DNA from 3 places in the Arthrobacter melezitosi genome. Region 1 is predicted to be linked to each of the others. Evidence: predicted binding sites of a transcription regulator. Region 1 holds the regulator's gene; each other region holds the start of a gene.
What was found. The regulator HrcA, encoded in region 1, represses chaperone genes, less so after heat shock. The targets are predictions, from matches to a motif close to TTNGCACTCGNNNNNNNCGAGTGCNAA.
Positions count from the first base shown of each region.

Region 2: the regulator HrcA is predicted to act here: its motif matches at 5,062-5,088, upstream of groL (chaperonin GroEL).
Region 3: the regulator HrcA is predicted to act here: its motif matches at 4,357-4,383, upstream of groES (co-chaperone GroES).

Region 1 covers NZ_JBTNDJ010000002.1:64,671-71,418, forward strand. The annotation lists gene ACX80W_RS02985 (DUF4870 domain-containing protein) at 1-283, opposite strand, end outside; gene ACX80W_RS02990 (DUF3097 family protein) at 362-1,216, opposite strand; gene hrcA (heat-inducible transcriptional repressor HrcA) at 1,378-2,391, shown strand; gene dnaJ (molecular chaperone DnaJ) at 2,615-3,742, shown strand; gene ACX80W_RS03005 (16S rRNA (uracil(1498)-N(3))-methyltransferase) at 3,745-4,494, shown strand; gene ACX80W_RS03010 (GerMN domain-containing protein) at 4,516-5,493, opposite strand; gene ACX80W_RS03015 (PhoH family protein) at 5,929-6,748, shown strand, end outside.
Region 2 covers NZ_JBTNDJ010000015.1:58,985-65,732, reverse strand. The annotation lists gene ACX80W_RS13880 (lipid II:glycine glycyltransferase FemX) at 1-783, shown strand, start outside; gene ACX80W_RS13875 (threonine/serine exporter family protein) at 826-2,505, shown strand; gene ACX80W_RS13870 (uracil-DNA glycosylase) at 2,510-3,274, opposite strand; gene ACX80W_RS13865 (DUF3263 domain-containing protein) at 3,399-3,695, shown strand; gene ACX80W_RS13860 (LytR C-terminal domain-containing protein) at 3,721-4,347, shown strand; gene ACX80W_RS13855 (TM2 domain-containing protein) at 4,411-4,902, opposite strand; gene groL (chaperonin GroEL) at 5,249-6,748, shown strand, end outside.
Region 3 covers NZ_JBTNDJ010000001.1:526,110-532,857, reverse strand. The annotation lists gene ACX80W_RS02640 (acyltransferase family protein) at 1-1,916, opposite strand, end outside; gene groL (chaperonin GroEL) at 2,237-3,850, opposite strand; gene groES (co-chaperone GroES) at 3,921-4,217, opposite strand; gene ACX80W_RS02625 (THUMP-like domain-containing protein) at 4,462-5,706, shown strand; gene ACX80W_RS02620 (HAD family hydrolase) at 5,869-6,558, shown strand; gene ACX80W_RS02615 (shikimate 5-dehydrogenase) at 6,570-6,748, opposite strand, start outside.

The DNA of each region.
Region 1 (6,748 bases):
GAAGCAGCGAGAGCAGCCAGGCAGCGAAGGCCAGGAGGGTCGGGGGAAGCGTGAAGTTCAGGGCTTCCTTCGATTCCTGCGCGGTGAAGGGGCCACGGTCCTTGAAGATCAGGTAGATCACCAGGGAGGGCAGGAACCCCAGGATGCCGCCGAAGTGGGCCAGCGTCGCAAACTGCCGGTCCTGCGAGGCCGTCAGCGGCAGGGCAGTGGCGGGCGCTCCCTCAAAGGCGGGCCGGTTTCCGCCGGCTCCGGAGTTCTGGGGTTTGTCGGCAGTGTTTGGCAACGGGTAATTTCCTTTGCAGCGTGGCGGGTTGACCCCAGGACTTTCTCCAAGGGTACTTGGTGCCGCGTGCCGGCGGCATCAGGAGCCGGGGTGGCCGGCGGTCAGGAAGTCGATGACTTCCTCGACCCGGCCCAGCAGGGACGGCTCGAGGTCCGCGTAGGACTTCACACTGCCCAGAATCCGCTTCCACCCTTGGGCGACGGCGGCCTGGCTGTTGGAGGGCCAGCCGAGTCCGGCAAGGATGCCGGTCTTCCAGTCCTGCCCGCGGGGAACCACGGGCCAGGCCGCGAGGCCCAGCGCGCCGGGCTTCACCGCCTGCCACACGTCGACATAGGGGTGGCCCACGATCAGGACATTGCCCCGGGCGCCCGGCAGGGCCATCGCCTCCTGCGCGATGCGGAACTCCTTCGTCCCGGGCAGGAGATGGTCCACCAGGATCCCGAGGCGCCGCTGCGGACCCGGATCGAAGCTTCGGACAACACCGGCCAGGTCGTCGACCCCGTGCAGGGGCTCGACGACGATGCCCTCGAGCCGCAGGTCCTCACCCCAGACCTTTTCGACAAGTTCGGCGTCGTGCTGGCCCTCCACCCAGATCCGGCTCGCCCGCGCCACGCGCGCCCGGGCGCCCTCGACCTTTACGGAGCCGGACGCGGTCCGCGTGGCGGACTTGGCAGGCGCAGCCGTGGGGGCAACAACGTGGACCGGGGCGCCGTCAACCAGGAAGCCGTGCCCCAGGCGGAAGGTCCGGCGCTTGTTCCGCCGGTCCTCGAGGACCATCACATGCAGGCCGCCGGATTTCTCCACCCGGACCACGGCCCCGACGAAACCGCTCTGCACGTCCTCCAGGACGAGGCCGGGATCGGCCGGAACATCCGGCAGGACGGTGCGTTTGGGGGCGGAGATGTCCTGGGCCCCCCAGGCGTAGTCGGCCACCCTGATCTCGCTTCCATGTGCGCCGACGCACAGTTGCCGCCGGTCTTTCCAATGCTAACAATCCCCCCGAACGTACTAGACTTAGCACTTAGGTGTGTCGAGTGCTAACCATGGACGGTGCGCTCCGCCCAAAAGACAACGCGACTGCGGAGGTGAACGAGATGAGCGAACCACGACGCCTGGAAGTGCTGCAGGCAATAGTTGAGGACTACGTGCATACCCGGGAGCCCGTCGGGTCGAAGGCCCTTGTGGACCGGCACCGGCTCGGTGTCTCGTCCGCCACCATCCGGAACGACATGGCCGTGCTCGAGGAGGAGGGGCTGATCACCGCTCCCCACACAAGCTCCGGGCGCATCCCCACGGACAAGGGCTATCGGACCTTCGTCGACCGCATCTCGGAGGTCAAGCCCCTCTCGGCGGCCGAGAAGCGGGCCATCCAGTCACTGCTCGAGGGTGCCGGCGATCTCGACGACGTCATGGACCGCACGGTGCGGCTCCTGGCCCAGCTGACGAACCAGGTGGCCGTTGTGCAGTTCCCGCGCCTCGGCGGAGCGGCGGTGCGCCACATCGAATTCGTCCTCCTCGCGCCCCGCCAGGTCCTCGTGGTGCTGATCGCCACCAACGGAACCGTGCAGCAGCGGGTGGTCCCGGTTTCCGCCCCGATCGAGGAAGCCGAACTGGCCGACCTCAAGCAGCGGATCCTGGCCCGGGTCGCGGGAGTGGCCCTTTCCGCGCTGCCCACGGAACTCTCCTCCACCGCCGCAGTGCTCCCGCCCGCCCTCAGTGCGACCGGGGCGGCGCTGATCTCCGCCCTGGAGAACCTTGCCGGAATGAGCAGGGAGGACCGCATCGTGATGGCGGGCACGGCGAACCTGGCCCGGTCCACAGTAGACTTTCCTCTCAGCATCGGACCGGTGCTCGAAGCACTCGAGGAACAGGTCATCATGCTCCGTCTCCTTTCGGAGATGGAACAGGACGCCCGCGGCATCTCGGTCCGGATCGGCAGTGAAAACCCCTACGGAGGTCTTTCGGAGGCATCGGTGATCGCCACCGGTTACGGACCGGACGCTACGGCGAAACTCGGGGTGCTCGGTCCGACCCGGATGGACTATCCGGGCACGATGGCCGCGGTGCGGGCAGTCGCCCGGTACCTGTCGCGGATCCTCGCCGAATAACACCGGTCGAATAACACCGGTCGAATAACACCGGTCGAAAAACCCAGGTTGAACAACCTCGGCCGGAAACCCGGGCCGAAAATCCAGAATCGAATACACGTGGCCGGGCAATCCAGGCCACGAAGCCAACGCCGGGAAATTCCGGCTGCCGGGCCCGGCAGCCGGACCCGGCACGCAAGTTCATCAGCCAGACAGCGTGTTCTACAGGAAGAGATGTGCAGGAGTGAGTAATCACTATGAGGTGCTCGGCGTATCGCAGGGCGCGAGCAACGAGGAGATCAAGAAGGCCTACCGGAAGCTCGCGCGCAAACTCCACCCGGACGTCAACGCCGGCCCCGACGCCGCCGAGGAGTTCAAGCGGGTAAGCCACGCCTACGAGGTGCTCTCCGACCCGCAGAAGAGGCGCGTCTACGACACCACCGGCAACGAGAACGGAACCGACAACGGCTTCGGCTCGGGGTACTCCGGCTCCGGATTCGCCTTCCAGGACATCTTCGAAACCTTCTTCGGCGGAGGAAGTCCCAGCGGGCCGCCCTCACGCACCCGGCGTGGCCAGGACGCACTGATCAACGTGCGAATCGACCTCAAGGACGCGGTCTTCGGCATCAACAAGAAGATCGAGGTGGACACCGCGGCCGTGTGCAGCACGTGCGACGGCACCTGCTGCCAGCCCGGCACCTCGCCGCAGACCTGTGACATCTGCGGCGGCTCCGGCCAGGTCCAGCGCGCCGTGCGCTCCATCCTCGGCCAGGTCATGACCAGCGCCCCGTGCGGCAGCTGCTCGGGCTTCGGGACCGTCATCCCCAACCCCTGCCACGAGTGCAAGGGCGAGGGGCGCGTCCGCGCACGCCGCAGCCTCACCATCAAGATCCCCGCCGGCGTCTCGACCGGAACGCGGATCCAGCTCAGCGGCCAGGGCGAGGCGGGCACCGCCGGCGGGCCGCAGGGCGATCTGTACATCGAGATCCGGGTGAACACCGACAGCACCTTCCTGCGCGACGGCGACGACCTCCACGTCACGCTGAGCGTGCCGATGACGGCGGCCGCGCTGGGCACCTCGGTCAGCCTCGACACCTTCGACGGCGAGCAGGAACTCCCGATCAAGCCGGGCACCCAGCCGGGCGAGGTCGTCACCCTCCGGGGCCTCGGCGTCACCCACCTGCGCGGCCAGGGCCGCGGAGACCTCCTGGTCCACCTCAACGTTGAGACTCCGCGCAACATCGACGCCGCCCAGGAGGAGCTGCTGCGCCGCCTTGCCGAGCTGCGGGGCGAGGAGTCGGCCGAGGGCCAGCTGGCCAGCAGCGGCTCCGGCGTCTTCGCCCGGCTGCGCGAGCGGCTGGGGAACCTCTAGCAGTGACCTCTCCGCTGTTCTTCGGGGAGCCCGCCGCTGTGCGCTCCGCCGCCGTCGGGTCGGTCTTCGTCCTCGGGGGCGATGAGGCCCGGCATGCCACAACGGTGCGCCGCCTCACCCCGGGTGAATGGGTGGACATCGCCGACGGCGCCGGTTTTCGGCTCCGCGGCACCGTGGCCGAGGGGGAGCCGGGCACGCTCGCGGTCCGGGTCGAGTCCGCGGCCCAGGAGGAGCCCCCGCGGGAGAAGCTGGTGCTGATCCAGGCGCTGGCCAAGGGCGACCGCGATGAGCAGGCCATCGAGGCCGCCACCGAGCTTGGCGTCGACGCCGTCGTGCCGTGGCAGTCCGAGCGCAGCATCGTGAGGTGGCGGGCGGACAAGGCGGCCAAGGGGCAGCGGAAGTGGGAGGCCGTCGTCGCCGGGGCGGCCAAGCAGTCCCGGCGGTCGTGGATCCCGGAGGTCCACCCGATGCTCGACTCGGCACGGCTCCCGGCCTGGACGGCACGCTTCGACCGGGTGTTCGTGCTGTCCGAGACGGCCGGGGAGGGGCTGGCGCAGCTTGCGGCCGGCGCAGCCCCGGGCGGCACGACGGCGGTCATCGTCGGGCCCGAGGGCGGTATCAGCGACCGCGAGCTCGCCGCTCTGCAGGAGGCAGGGGCGGCTCCTGCCCGGCTGGGACCGCATGTGCTGCGTTCGTCCTCGGCCGGTCCGGCCGCGCTCGTGCTGCTGAACCACCTGCTCGGCCGCTGGTAGGAGTGCCGCCGCGCCCGCCGCTCACTTGATTTCGATGGTCTTCGTGTCGGTGAATTCCTCGGCGTCGTCGCCGCCCAGCCGGAACACCGCGACCTCGTAGCGTCCGGGCGGGAGGGCCACCGTGAACTCGTACTCGCCGGCGGGACCGTCGAGCTCGACCTTCCCCTCCTTCACCGTGGTCCCAGGAACCCGCTCGCCGGGTGCCGGTGGAACGCGGCCCTTGAGCTTGTCCAGCGACGTGATCCGCCAGGACAGCGTGGACGATTCCGACCGGCCCGAACCGGAAACGACGACGGTGGCGAGGTTCCGCACGTCGCCGTCCTGCGGATTGGTGATCCACACCGGTGCGACAAGTGAGGGGTCGCGGCGCAGCTCGCCGTCCAGGGTCGTTCCGGCGGGGCCATCGAATCCGGCCTTGCCGTCGACCAGCAGCACGACGCTGCTCGTCCCGCCGGCCTCGATCAGGCCGGCATTGGCCGCTGCGGCGGTCGCCGTGAAGACCAGCTGCTGGATGGCAAGGCGGGCCCGGGCGGCGTCGAGCCCCGGCCGGAACGCATCGGCGGACAGATCGACGGTGATGACGTTCTGCGCCGAGATCGACGAGGTCACCATGGAGGCGGGCTCCCAGAGGCCGTGGAAATCGGGGTCGAAGGGCCGGCCGATGGTCATCAGGCGCACGGCGTCGGCGATCGGGTCCCCGACGCTCTCCGGCGCCGCTTCGCCGGTGAACTCCCGGTAGAGCAGCGCCGAGCCGCCGCTGCCGCCCAGCCAGTACACCGGCAGGATGCCGTCGGAACCGGCCACCTCGTCGGCATTGCCGGGTTGGGCCGGCGGCCCGACCGGCAGCGCATTCGATGCACCGGACGGCGGGGGAGCCGGCGGGTCGGAGGTGCAGGCCGGCAGCAGCAGCACGCTGGTGCACAGCAGGACCCCGGCGGAGGACACGAGGAGTCCGCGGAGGCCGAGGCGGCTGCGCCGAAGGGGATCCCGTCTGTTCACGCAGGAGCCTCCTTCACCGATAGGTATGCCGTACGCGCTGTGCCGGTGACGCCGTTTCGCGGCGCGGACTGCGGTGCCTGCGCCGGTCCTGCGGGGACGGCGCCTATCTCAAGCGTGGCACAGCGGGTGCCCGCCGGCGCTCCCGAGTCGCCCCATTGCGCCGACTGAAATGGTATCGATACCTAGCTGTTGCCGAGTTGGTATGTTCCCCCGCGGCGGGGTGCCGGCGTGTCCGCCCGGGGCCGAAAAAGGTCGCCGCCGCCACACCATGACGTAAGATTAGGGGCGGGGCGAGCGTGCTGCGCCGGAGCGGGGGAACCGGATCCGGCGGGGAACGGACCCCGCGGCAGGGGCAGGACCACCACCAGCGCGGGTATCAGCACCCGCACGGACACTGAAGTGACAAGGGGCGATGGAAGGCCGTACGGCCGTACTATGAGCGAATCTTCACCAGGTATAAACGCAGCGGGTCTCGACACGAGGGTCGTGCACTTCGACTCCGGCGAACAGATGGTGCAGGCCCTGGGTACCAACGACGAAGCGCTCAAGCTCATTGAAGCCACCTTCCCCGGCGTGAGCCTGCAGGCCCGCGGCAATGAACTGTCGATCACCGGTCCCGCCGCCGACGTGCTGCGCACCGAGCGGTTGATGTTCGAGGTCCGCACCATGGCCCTCAACAACACCCCGGTCAGCCCGCAGGTCCTCGAACAGCTCATCACGATGCTCCGGACGCAGAGCGTGGGGCGGCCCTCCGACGTGCTGTCGATGAACATCCTCTCCTCGCGGGGACGGACCATCCGGCCGAAGACCCTCAATCAGAAGAGCTACGTCGACGCGATCGACCGCAACACCATTGTCTTCGGCATCGGCCCGGCGGGTACCGGCAAGACCTACCTCGCCATGGCGAAGGCGGTCCAGGCCCTGCAGCAGAAGGAGGTCAACCGGATCATCCTGACCCGGCCGGCCGTCGAGGCGGGGGAGCGGCTCGGTTTCCTCCCGGGAACCCTCAACGACAAGATCGACCCCTACCTGCGACCCCTGTACGACGCCCTCCACGACATGATGGATCCCGACTCCATCCCGCGGCTCATGGCCGCCGGCACCATCGAGGTGGCGCCCCTTGCCTACATGCGGGGCCGCACCCTCAACGACGCGTTCATCATCCTCGACGAGGCGCAGAACACCACCCCTGAGCAGATGAAGATGTTCCTCACCCGCCTGGGCTTCGGATCGAAGATGGTCGTCACGGGGGACG
Region 2 (6,748 bases), on a different contig from region 1:
AGCTTCACCACCGCCTCCCGGCTCAACGTCTTCGCCGTGAAGATCGAACCCGATATCGTCGACTCCCCGGAGGTCCGGCAGCTCTTCGCCGCGGCGGGCCTGCGCAAGACCTTCGACCTGCAGCCGAACGACCATACGGCCCTCCTGGACACCAGCCCGGAGCCGAACCAGCTGCTGCGCAACCTTTCCTCGCGCGGGCGCAACGCCGTGCGCCGGGCGATCCGGGAAGGTGTCGAGGTGCGCCGCGTCGAGCCCACCGAGGAAAACTTCAGGACCATGTACCGGCTGATGGCCCACATCGAGGACCGTTCGGCCGCCCGGCTCAGGTCCTTCGAGTACTACAGCAGGTTCTGGGCGAACTTCGCGGCGGCGGGCCAGGGCCGCCTCTACTTCGTCTACGAGGACGGCGAGCCCTCGGTGGGTGCGTTCGTCATCAACTACGGCAGCAAGGGAACCTACAAGGACGGCGGGTCAAAGCCCGGGCGTTCCCAGTACGGGGACTCCCACCTCCTGCAGTGGACCGCCATCACCGACCTCAAGGACGAGTTCGCCATACGCGAGTACGACTTCTGCGGAACCCCGCCGGCCGACCGGCTCAAGGACACCTCCCACCCGCACCACGGACTCGGCCTATTCAAGACGAGCTTCTCCAAGACGGTCACCGACTTCACCGGCTGCTGGGACCTGGCCCTCGACGACAGGAAGTACAAGCTGTGGACCGCCGTGGGGGAGCGGGTGGCCCGCCAGATCTACTGGCGCCGTCACCAGCAGCCCTTCTACTGATCGAAGAACCGCCCGCGGGGCAGCAAGGCAGGGAAAAACACCGTGGATGACAAGGCCGGCTCGAACGGTGGCCGGAAACCGGACACCAATCCCTCACCGGCGGCAGGCCCACTGCCGGTGATCCAACACCCGATCCGTCCGCCGTCGGCCCAGGGGCCGTCGGTGGTCCGGAAGCCCGGCGGTGAGCCCTCGCCCCCGGCGGGCGGCACGCCGGCCGTCCCCGGAGCCAGGCCGCGCCCGCGGCCCGCCCGGCGGCCCTCCCGCCAACCGTCGCCCACCGATGCGCTGCCGACGACGCCGCGCACGGTGCGCCCGGACCGTTCGAACGCTGCGGCCCGGAACGTGCTGCGCCGGCTCGTCCAGGGTGAGGAGCCGCCGACCCAGGCGATGAGCATCGTGGAGCGGCTCGCCGGGAGCCCCTACGCCAACCCCACCATCGCGGTCGGGGGGCCCGACGCCAGCGCCCGCAAGACCCTCGACTTCGCCCTGAGCCTGGCCGAGACGATGTTCCGCTACGGCGCCGGGGCGCTGGAGGTCGAGACGAGCATCATCGCCGTCACCGCGGCCCTGGGCCTCGACCACATCGAGGTTGACATCACCAACCAGTCGGTGGTGATCAACTACTCCGCCAAGGACCAGACGCCCACCACCGTGCTGCGCGTGGTGAGGTCCTGGACGAACAACTACGCCGGGCTGGTGTCGATCCACCAGCTCGTCTCCGACATCGCCGCCGGCGGGGTCTCGCGCATCGAGGCGGCCCGGCGCCTCGAGCAGATCACGAGGCGGCCCAAGCCCTTCCCGCGCTGGATGGTCACCGCCGCGTTCGGGATCTTTGGTGCGGCAATCGTCGCCTTCATCGGCGGGGGAGTGCTCGGAGCCCTCATCGGGTTGGGCAGCTGTATCCTCGTCGACCTCGTCTCACGCCAGCTCGGCCGGTGGAGGGTGCCCGAGTTCTTCTCCGTGGCCACCTCCTCGGCGATGGCCACCCTGACCGCCATGCTCTTCTGGTGGCTTGAGGTGCCCATCGCGCCCTCGCTCGTGGTCGTCGGCGGCATCCTGCTGCTCCTTCCGGCGGGCCGGCTCGTCTCGGCCACCCAGGACGCGATCAACGGATTCCCCGTCACCGCGGCGGGACGCTTCCTGTCGGCGCTGCTGATCTTCGGCGGGGTCGTCGCGGGGATCGCTGTCGCCCTGGTGTTCGGCTCGGCCATCGGCATCCCGGAGCTCGAACTGCTCGCTGCCCCCACCTCGCCGTATCCCTGGCCGGTGATCGCCGCGCTGATCTTCATCGCCGTGGCGATGTTCGCGGTCACCGAGCAGACGGACCTGTCGCTCGTGGTGCCCACCGCCCTGGTGGGAACCGCCGGCTACGTGCTCTGGATTTCGGCGATCAACGCCGGGGTGGGCTACCGGCTGGCGCCGGCGCTGGCCGCGGTGCTGATCGGCGCGCTGTCGCGCATCGTTGCGCTGCGCATGGGCGCGCCCCAACTGGTGCTCGCGGTGCCGGCGGTCATGTTCCTCTACCCGGGGCTGGCGATCTTCCGCTCGATGTACATGCTCACCACCAACACCGGCGTCCCCAGCGCCGGGGCGCTGGGACTGTTCAATGCGCTCACCGTGATCCTCGCGGTCGCGGGCGGGGTGGTGCTCGGCGACAACCTCGCCCGGCCCCTGACCCGGGGCCTCGGCAGCAACGAACGACGGCGTAACCGCCGCCGGTAGCCCCTCAGCCGCCCAGCCAGTCCACCGGGTCCGCGCCCTGCTCCCGCAGGAGCGCGTTGACCCGGCTGAAGGGCCTGGAGCCGAAGAAGCCGCGGGAGGCCGAGAGTGGACTGGGGTGCGCCGACTCCACCGTGGGGACCCCGGCGAACACGGGCTTCAGCTTCAGGGCATCACGGCCCCACAGGACGGCGACCAGCGGGCCACCCCGCGCCACGAGCGCGTGCAGCGCCGCGTCGGTGATGTCCTCCCAGCCCCAGCCGCGGTGCGAGGCCGGTTCCCCCGCCCGCACGGTCAACACGCGGTTCATCAGCAGCACGCCCTGCCGGGTCCACCCCGAGAGGTCCCCCGTGGCGGGTGCCTGCACGCCGAGGTCCGCCGACAGTTCCTTGTAGATATTCACCAGGCTCCTCGGCAGCGGGTGGGTCGCCGGATCGACCGAAAAGGCGAGCCCGACCGAATGCCCCGGCGTGGGGTAAGGATCCTGGCCGACGATCACGACCTTCACCCCGGCCAGCGGGCCGCTGAAGGCGCGCAGGATGTTTTCCGGCTCGGGAAGGATCCGGTGGCCGGCGCGGCGGTCCTCCTCAAGCCGGGCCGCAAGCCGGTGGAGTGCCGTTTCGTGGGGTGCCAGGGCGGGCGCCCAGCCCGAGGCGACCATCGCCCCGATCGGGGCAGGGGCCGCGAAGGGAAAGGCGGGGGTGCCCGGCGCTCCGCCCGGACCGGCCGGGTCCGGCGCCGGAAGGGGGAACAGGGCATCCTCGAAGTGCATTCCCTCATTCTGGCCGATCTGCCCGGCAGCGGGGATCCCGGGGACGATCGGTGCGTCGTATGACAGGCATGTCATTCGCCACTACCATGGGTGCGGAAGCATTCACTACGAGGAGGAGCGGCGCGTGAGCGAGCCAGCGGGGGCCCCTGCCCCAGGGCCCGGCAGCCGGGGCGCCCTCAGCGAGCGGGAACAGCAGATGCTGGCGCTCGAACGGGAATGGTGGAAGTACTCCGGGGCCAAGGAACAGGCGATCCGGGACCTCTTCAACATGTCCGCCACCCACTACTACCAGGTCCTCAACGCGTTGATCGATTCGGAGGCGGCACTCGCCCACGACCCGATGCTGGTGAAGCGGCTGCGCAGGCTGCGGACATCGCGCCAGCGCGCCCGCTCCGCCCGCCGCCTCGGCGCCGAGATCTGACCTACCCAAGGATCCCCACGCCGCCATGAGCCAATACCCCCAGGACGAGTTTGACCGGATCCCCGAGAAGGCGTCGCGCCATGGCGTGCACCGGGAGCGGCTGGTGGCCGTCCGTGGAAGCGGTCTCGGGTTGAAGATCGCCGTGGGCATCCTCGCGCTGCTGGTGGGCCTTGCCGCCTACTTCCTGCTTCCGCGGCTCGAGTTGGGCAGTGCCCAGAACGCCTCGGCCGCAAATGCCCGGCCGTCGGCCACCGCCGGCGAGACGGCGTCCCCCTCTCCCGAGCGGATGCGTTCGCCGGAGGCCTCCGGAACCCCGTCGGCCTCCGACCCGGCGTCACCTTCGCCGTCGGCCTCGGCCTCGCCGGAGGCCCCCGCCGTTGATAAGTCCCAGCGGGTCAACGTCCTCAACGGCACCGGGGTCCCCGGGCTCGCCGGGACGGTGGCAGGGCGGCTTGGGGCGGACGGCTGGACCGGCGCGGCGGCCGGGAACTGGGCCGGAGCCCCGCTCGAAGCGTCGGTCGTCTTCTACAACGGGCTCGAGCAGCGCGCCGGTGCCGAGGCCGTGGCCGCGGTGCTGGGCATCGCGGGAGTGCAGGACGGCGCCGGGGTTTCGCCGGACCTCACGGTGGTCGTGGGGCCCGACCTCCAGTAGGCCCGCTGCCTGGCCGCAGCCTGCCCGGCGGCCCCGGCGCCCTGCTTACTCCTTCAGCGGAACTTACTCCTTCAGCGGAACGCCCCTGGCGTCGCGCCGGAAGGACTCGGCACCCACGAGGATCATGATGCCCTCGATGAAGCCCCAGATGGCTCCCAGTCCAAAGGTCACGATCGTCACGACGATCTGGGCGATCCCGATGCCCACATAGCCAAGGTAGAACCGGTGGATGCCCAGGGAGCCGAGCAGGACCCCGAGGAGCCCTGCGACGAGCCGCGACTTCTGCTCGGGGTATCCGGATCCGTAGGGGTAGCCGGGAGGCCCGTACGGCTGGCCCTGCGGGTAGGAGCCCTGGAACTGGCCCTGCGGGTAGGGGTTCTGCTGGTAGGGGCTCTGCTCGTAGGGGTTCGGCTGGTGCTCACCCTGCTGGTGCTCACCCTGCTGGTACGGGGTCTGCTGGTACCCGCCGGGCTGGGGGAACCCCTCAGGCTGGGGAGGGGGTACCTCGCCTGCGGGATCCGAACCGGAACGGGGTTGGTCTGGGGTCGTTGACACGTCTCTCCTTGGTTGTTGGTGCTGCTCCTACGCTATGCCCGGCCGCGGGAGCACGTCATCAGGTAGAACCCCCGATCCGGCCCCCGGTTTTCAGGGTTGTCCCGGACGGGTTGACCTCCGACGGCTTGCACTCGTGCGGTGGGAGTGCTAATTATTGACTTAGCACTCGAACCCGCTGACTGCTAAGTCACGGGCGTTGAGGAAAGCAGGCATGCCACTGGGGTGAGGGTGGACTCCGGAACGTAAAGAGATCGTCCCGGTGCCGCCCGTCCGTCGCGGGCACCCCAGGCAGGTGACCACTCGTTTGCTGAAATGCATAACTGTCCCCGAAAGGACCTACGCCGTTATGGCCAAGATCATTTCTTTTGATGAAGAGGCCCGCCGCGGCCTCGAGCGTGGGTTGAACATCCTCGCTGACGCCGTCAAGGTAACGCTGGGCCCACGCGGCCGCAACGTAGTCCTCGAGAAGAAGTGGGGCGCCCCCACGATCACCAACGATGGTGTCTCCATCGCCAAGGAAATCGAGCTGGACGACCCGTTCGAGAAGATCGGCGCAGAGCTGGTCAAGGAAGTCGCCAAGAAGACCGACGACGTCGCAGGTGACGGCACCACCACGGCCACCGTCCTCGCCCAGGCCCTGGTCAAGGAAGGCCTCCGCAACGTCGCCGCCGGCGCCGATCCGCTGAGCCTCAAGCGCGGCATCGAGAAGGCCGTTTCGGCCGTCACCGCCGAGCTGCTGGCTTCCGCCAAGGAAATCGAAACGAAGGAAGAGATCGCCGCCACGGCTTCGATCTCGGCCGGTGACACGCAGATCGGCGACCTCATCGCCGAAGCGCTCGACAAGGTCGGCAAGGAAGGTGTCATCACCGTCGAGGAGTCCAACACCTTCGGGCTGGAGCTCGAGCTCACCGAAGGCATGCGCTTCGACAAGGGCTACATCTCCGGTTACTTCGTGACCGACGCCGAGCGCCAGGAAACGGTCCTCGAAGACCCCTACATCCTGATCGTCAACTCGAAGATCTCCAACGTCAAGGATCTCGTCGCCGTCCTCGAGAAGGTCATGCAGTCCGGCAAGCCGCTGCTGATCATCGCCGAAGACGTCGAAGGCGAAGCCCTGGCCACCCTCGTGGTCAACAAGATCCGTGGCACCTTCAAGTCCGTCGCCGTCAAGGCTCCGGGCTTCGGTGACCGCCGCAAGGCCCAGCTGGCCGACATCGCCATCCTCACCGGTGGCCAGGTCATCGCCGAAGAGGTCGGCCTCAAGCTCGAAAACGCCACGCTGGACCTGCTGGGCCAGGCACGCAAGGTCGTCGTCACCAAGGACGAGACCACCATCGTCGAAGGTGCCGGCGACGCCGACGCCATCGCCGGCCGCGTTGCCCAGATCCGCGCCGAGATCGACAACTCGGATTCGGACTACGACCGCGAGAAGCTGCAGGAGCGCCTGGCCAAGCTGGCCGGCGGCGTTGCAGTCATCAAGGCCGGCGCAGCCACCGAGGTTGAGCTCAAGGAGCGCAAGCACCGCATCGAGGACGCCGTCCGCAACGCGAAGGCTGCCGTTGAAGAGGGAATCGTCGCCGGTGGCGGCGTTGCCCTGATCCAGGCCGGCGCGAAGGCGTTTGCCAGCCTCGAGCTCTCCGGCGACGAGGCAACCGGTGCGAACATCGTCCGCGTTGCCATCGATGCTCCGCTGAAGCAGATTGCCTTCAACGCCGGCCTCGAGCCCGGTGTTGTCGCCGACAAGGTCCGCGGCCTGCCCGCCGGCCACGGCCTCAACGCCGCAACCGGTGTCTACGAGGACCTGCTCGCCGCAGGCGTCAACGACCCCGTGAAGGTCACCCGCTCG
Region 3 (6,748 bases), on a different contig from region 1:
ACCGTCTTCACGTAGGTCCGTGTCAGGTGGTCGCGGTCCTTGTAGACCAGGACGTTCCCGACCAGCCCCTGGCAGGTCGTGGCGGTGCACAGCTGATCGGTCAGGTCCAGCACGCCGATGCCGGGATTGTCCCGGGCGACCTGAACGAGCGGGGACACGTCGGCGAGCAGTTCGGAGCGGGGCAGCGCGCAGGCGTCGGGATCGGCGCTGTTGAGCTCGATGCATTCGGCCATGTCGAACTCGAACCGCGGGGTGTCGCGCAGCGCCACGACCTCGATTCCCCGGTCCAGGAAGGGCTGCACCCCGGCGGCGTAGCCCTCCGGGACGGTTTCGGCCGGGGAGCTCCACTCGGTCTTGGACCCAACCGTCAGCACGGCGTCCGGCTCGAGGTCCAGGGCGTACTCGAGGGCCGCAGCGTTGTGCGCGTTGCACTCCGGGCTCAGGGCGGACGACTGGGCCCCGTACCGGCAGGCGGGCTTGTGCACCAGGATGGCGTTCCAGTTCCGCTCGGCGGCCATCGCGCCCACCGCGGTCAGCCACATCTGGGCGTGCGAATCGCCGAGGATCAGCACCGTGTGCTCCGGCGACTCGGCGTTGCCGGCCTGGTGGCAGAACTCGATCACCGGGTTGGTGGGGGCCAGGGGGCCTTCGCAGCGGCCGTCATAGTCGGCCCACTCCGCGCCCAGGGCGCTGGCGAGCGGAAGGACCACGGCGTCGTCGGCCCCGCGGTACTCGAACCCGGGGGCCAGCGCCCGCGCGCCGGGGTTGTCGTGCACCGTCTGCATCCCCGCGGCGGCCGCCTGGGCCTGGACCTTGAGTTCCCAGCCGGAGAGGGGCACCGCGACCACGGCCAGCGTCACGGCCACGACCAGGCCCGTCCGCCGCCGGTGCAGCGTCGGCCAGGGCCAGGACCGAACGGGCACCTCGACGAACCGGGTGGTGGCGTAGGCGAGCACCAGCGACACGGCGATCACGACCGCGCCGTCGAGCAGTCCGGCCTCGGGCTTGCGCGCGGTCATCAGCCAGAAGACGAGGACCGGCCAGTGCCAGAGGTATAGGGCGTAGGAGTTGTCGCCGAGGCGCACCAGCGGCGCCGCGCTCAGCAGGCGGTCGACGCCGAAGCGGTGTTCGGTGCGCCCGGCGGCGAGGATGGAGGCGGCGGCCAGGGTCGGCCACAGGGCGATCCAGCCGGGGAACTGCTGCTGCACCTGCAGCAGCAGCCCGCAGCTGAGCATGGCCACCAGTCCCAGCCAGCCAAGCACCACCCGGGTGCGTATGCCGAACCGGGCATATGGCAGGAGCAGCGCGACGAGCGAGCCCAGCGCGAACTCCCACAGCCGGGAGCGGGTGTCGAAGTACGCGGCGGCCTGGTGGTGGGTGGTCTGCCAGACGGAGAAGGCGAGGGAGAGGGCGAAGACCGCCCCGAACACCCAGATCAGCACTGTGCGGTAGCGCCGCCGGGCGGCCCGCGCGGCGAGGGCGGAGACGGCGAACAGCAGCGGCCACAGCAGGAAGACCTGGCCCTGGATGGAGAGGGACCAGAAGTGCTGCAGCGGGCTGGCGTTGCTGTCGTCCTGCGCGTAGTAGTCGACGGCGTTGGCGGCCAGTTCCCAGTTCTGCACGTACAGCAGCGACGCCCAGGTCTGGTCGAAGATCCCGGGCCACCGGGAGGGCGGGGCCAGCACGGCCGTGGCGGCCAGCACGGCGACCAGGACGACGACGGCGGCGGGCAGGAGGCGCCGGAAGAGCCCCAGCCAGTACCGCAGCAGCTGCAGCGGCCGGCCCGACTCGACCTTGCCGACGAAGGAGAACGTGAGCAGGAAGGCCGAGATCAGCAGGAACACGTCGACGCCGCCGGAGACCCGCCCCAGCCACACGTGGTAGAGAACGACCATGACCACGGCGAGGGCGCGCAACCCCTGGACCTCGGGCCGCCGCTGGCGCGCCGCTGGGGCCGCGGGGCGGCTTTCCGTTGGTGCAGTTCTGGTTACTCCCACATCGACCCTTCCGGTGTCTCCGGGCGCCGTGAAGACGTTCCTCCGGCCGCCGGCGCCGGCGGCACAAAGCTCCAGTTTACCAATCCGCAATGGAGGGAGGTTCCGGTCGCCGTCGGATGAAGGGGCCGGGGAACGGGAACCGGCCAGGGGCCCGTTAAGCGAAGCACCCCGGCCGGGTGGACCCGGCCGGGGTGCTTCGCGTGCGGTCAGGGCCCGTGGGGGGCCCTGCGCTGCGGGAACTAGTGGCTGTGGCCGTGGCCGTCCTCGTCGTCCTCCGCGGGCTTCTCGACGACCAGGGTTTCGGTCGTGAGGACCAGCGCCGCGATCGAGGCTGCGTTGCGCAGCGCCGACCGGGTCACCTTGACCGGGTCGATGATGCCGGCGTCGATCAGGTTCTCGTACTCGCCGGTGACGGCGTTGAAGCCGTGCCCGTCCTCGAGCTCGGAGACCTTGGCGACAACGACATAGCCCTCGTGGCCGGCGTTCTCCGCGATCCAGCGCAGCGGCTGCGCCAGGGCGCGGCGCACCAGGCCGATGGCGGTGGCGGCGTCGCCCTCGAGGGCGAGGACGCTGCTGTCGGTGTCCAGGGCCTTGCCGGCCTGGACCAGCGCCGAGCCGCCGCCTGCGACGATGCCCTCATCGAGTGCGGCGCGCGTCGCGGAGACGGCGTCCTCGATGCGGTGCTTCTTTTCCTTCAGCTCAACCTCGGTGGCGGCACCGACCTTGATGACACCCACCCCGCCGGACAGCTTGGCCAGGCGCTCCTGGAGCTTCTCGCGGTCCCAGTCGGAATCGGTGCGCTCGACCTCGGCGCGGATCTGCGCCACGCGGTCGGCGACGTCGGAGGCTTCGCCCGCTCCGTCGACGATGGTGGTGGCGTCCTTGGTGACCGTGATGCGGCGGGCCGAACCCAGCACCTCGAGGCCGACCTGGTCGAGCTTCAGGCCCAGGTCGGGGGAAACGACCTGTGCACCGGTGAGGGTGGCGATGTCCTGCATCATGGCCTTGCGGCGGTCACCGAAGCCCGGCGCCTTCACGGCGACGGCATTCAGGGTGCCGCGGATCTTGTTGACCACGAGGGTGGACAGCGCTTCGCCTTCGATGTCCTCGGCGATGATGAACAGCGGCTTGCCGGCCTGCAGGGCCTTCTCCAGCAGGGGAAGGAATTCCGCCAGGGAGGAGATCTTGCCGGAGTTGATCAGGATCAGCGCGTCCTCGAGGACGGCTTCCTGGCGCTCGGCGTCGGTCACGAAGTACGGCGAGAGGTAGCCCTTGTCGAACTGCATGCCTTCGGTCAGGACGAGTTCGGTCACGGTCGAGGAGGACTCCTCGATGGTGATGACGCCGTCCTTGCCGACCTTGTCGAACGCCTCGGCGAGCAGGTCGCCGACCTCGGTGCTCTGGGCGGAGATCGCGGCGACGCTGGCGGTCTGGTGGCCGACAACTTCCTTGGCATTCTCCAGCAGGCGCGCGGCGACGGCCTCGACCGCGACCTCGATGCCATGCTTGAGCTGGCCCGGAGCGGCGCCGGCGGCCACGTTGCGCAGGCCTTCCTTGACCAGGGCCTGGGCGAGGACGGTGGCCGTGGTGGTGCCGTCACCGGCGACATCGTTGGTCTTGGTCGCTACTTCCTTGGCCAGCTGGGCGCCGAGGTTTTCGTAGGGATCGTCGAGTTCGACCTCACGGGCGATCGTGACGCCGTCGTTCGTGATCGTGGGAGCGCCCCACTTCTTGTCCAGCACGACGTTGCGTCCGCGCGGGCCAAGCGTCACCTTGACGGTGTTTGCAAGCTTGTCGACGCCGGCCTCGAGTGCGCGGCGGGCTGCATCGTTGAACTCCAACTGCTTTGCCATGTCTTGTTCCTTTCAGGCTTGTGCAGTGGAAAGACCCCGGCCAGAAAGGCCGGGGTCCTTCTGGGAAAAACTACTTAACGACGATCGCCAGGACGTCGCGCGCCGAGAGAACCAGGTATTCCTGGCCGCCGTGCTTGACCTCGGTTCCGCCGTACTTCGAGTAGATGACGACGTCGCCTTCGGCAACGTCGACGGGAACGCGGTTGCCGTTGTCGTCGACACGGCCCGGCCCTACAGCTACAACTTCGCCCTCCTGGGGCTTCTCCTTAGCGGTATCCGGGATGACCAGGCCGGAAGCAGTTGTCTGCTCGGCTTCCAGCGGGCGGACAACAATACGATCCTCAAGAGGCTTAATAGAGACCGACACTCGGGCTCTCCTTTGCGTTCGTTACTAATGGAATGTAGGCCGTCGGTGCAGCACTGGCCGTCGTCGCGGTGCCGGCCGGCACTTTCCTCGGGATTAGCACCCTCCTAGTGAGAGTGCCAACCCTGACTTTATGCACTGGTTAGCACTCGGTCAAGGCGAGTGCCAGATCGCCCGGTTTCCGGGACCCCGGCCGGCGCCCGGCGGCGCGCAGCGCGGCCCCGGGCGCGTCGCCTAGGGTTGGACCATGGCTTTCGAGAATCCCCCCACCGACAACCTGGCACCGATCCTCACCCCGCAGGGCTGGGAGCTGCTGAACTCGCTGGGGCCCTACTCGGAGGCCGGCAGCCTGCAGCTGAGCGAACAGCTGCGCAGGTCCGGCCACGCCCCGGAGGTGGTGGCGGCGGCCCTGACCCAGTCCCGCCTGCGGGCCAAGGCCCACGCGAAGTTCGGCGGCTTCGCGGACCGGATGGTGTTCACCCCCGCGGGCCTTGAACAGGCGACCCGGCTGCGGGTCGCGGCCCACCACGCCCAGCGGTACGTGACGGCGGATCTGCTGCGGGTGGCGGACCTGGGCTGCGGGATCGGTGCGGACTCCATGGCCCTTGCGACGCTGGAACGGCAGGTGACTGCCGTCGAGCTCGATGAGACGACCGCGGCCGCCGCGACAATGAACCTGCTGCCCTGGCCGAATGCGTCGGTGCTGAACGCCGATGCGTCGAGCGTCGATATGACGAAGTACGACGGCGTGTGGCTCGACCCGGCCCGCCGCAGCACCTCGACCTCGGGCACGACCCGCCTGTTCGATCCCGAGGCGTTCTCTCCCCCGCTGTCCTTCGTCGAGGACCTCGCCGGCCGCGGCATCCCGGTCGGGGTGAAGCTGGGCCCCGGGATCCCGCACGAGGCGGTGCCGGCGGACTGCGAGGCGCAGTGGGTCTCGGTGGACGGCGACGTGACCGAGGTGGCCCTGTGGTTCAACGCGCTGCGCCGGCCCGGTGTGCGCCGCGCCGCCCTCGTGCTCAGCGCCCACGGCGCAGCCGAACTGACCAGCACCGAGGACTTCGGGGCGGGCCCGGAGGCGCCCGTGGGCGCACCGGAGGGCTACCTGTACGAGCCGGACGGAGCGGTCATCCGCGCGGGCCTCGTCGCCGACGTCGCGGAGCGGCTCGCCGGGCACCTCCTCGATCCCCGGATCGCGTACATCTGCGCCCCGGAGCTGCGCGAGACCCCGTTCGCCCGCCCCTACCGGATCGTCGAGACCCGGCCGTTCAACATCAAGGCCCTCAAGCAGTGGGTCCGCGCCGAAGGCATCGGCGTGCTGGACATCAAGAAGCGCGGCACCTCGGTGACCCCCGAGGAGGTCCGGCGCCAGCTGCTCAGCGGCTCCGGGAAGGCCCGGAAGAAGGCCACCCTGGTGCTGACCCGGATCGGCGACGACCGGGTGGCCCTTGTCGTGGAGCCGGTCCCGGCGCACCCCGCGCAGGACGCCTAGGGCGGCGCCGCCGTCCCCCGTCGTCCCCCGCCGGGTGGCCCGGGCGCGCCGGGACCCGGGCGTGTACCGGACGGCCGCGCCGCGGGCCAGCCGGAGAAATCCGCCGGGCACGGGCGCCGCTTCACTAGACTCGGGGCAACTCCGGAAAGCAAGGTGGCAGCCATGACCCCCCAACCATCGTCCCCGCGCCGCGGCGTCCTCTTCGACGTCGACGGAACCCTCGTCGACTCCAACTATCAGCACACGATCGCCTGGTGGCAGGCCTTCCGCCGCTTCGGGCACGACGTGCCGATGGCGGAGATCCACCGGGCGATCGGCATGGGCGGTGACAAGCTCGTCGAGCACCTGCTCGGTGAGGACCGCGACGCCTCCCTCGACGGGGAGCTCGACGCGACGCACGGCGCCGTGTTTTCGACCTACTGGCCCTCGCTGCGCAGCTTCGACGGCGCCGGCGACCTGCTGGGCCGCTGCTTCGACGAGGGCCTCGTCGTGGTCCTCGCCTCCTCCGCCTCCGGGAAGGAACTCGAGGTGCTCCGCAGCGTCATCGACGCCGACGCCGCCATCACCGGCGCCACGAGTTCCTCGGACGCCGAGAACAGCAAGCCCTCCCCCGACATCCTCCAGGCCGCCCTCGAAGCCGGCGGTCTTGAGGCGGCCAACACGGTCTTCGTGGGCGACTCGGTCTGGGACGTGTTCTCGGCGACCGAGCTCGACATCCCCACCATCGGCATCACCACCGGGGGCACCAGCGAGGCCGAACTGCGCGACGCCGGCGCCGCCGAGGTGTACAAGGACGTCCGGACGCTCCTGAGAAACTTCGCCGGCAGCCCCCTGGCGAAGCTGCTGACCTAGCGGCCCGCCGGTTACCCCTGCCGGGAGAACTCGCCCGCGGCGGCCACCTGCTCCGGGGTGGGACGCACCCCGGTGTAGAGCACGAACTGCTCCTCAGCCTGCAGCGCGATCACCTCGGCGCCGGTGATCACCGGCTTGCCCGCGCCGCGCGCGGCACGGATCAGCGGGGTCTCCGAGGGCAGGGCGACGA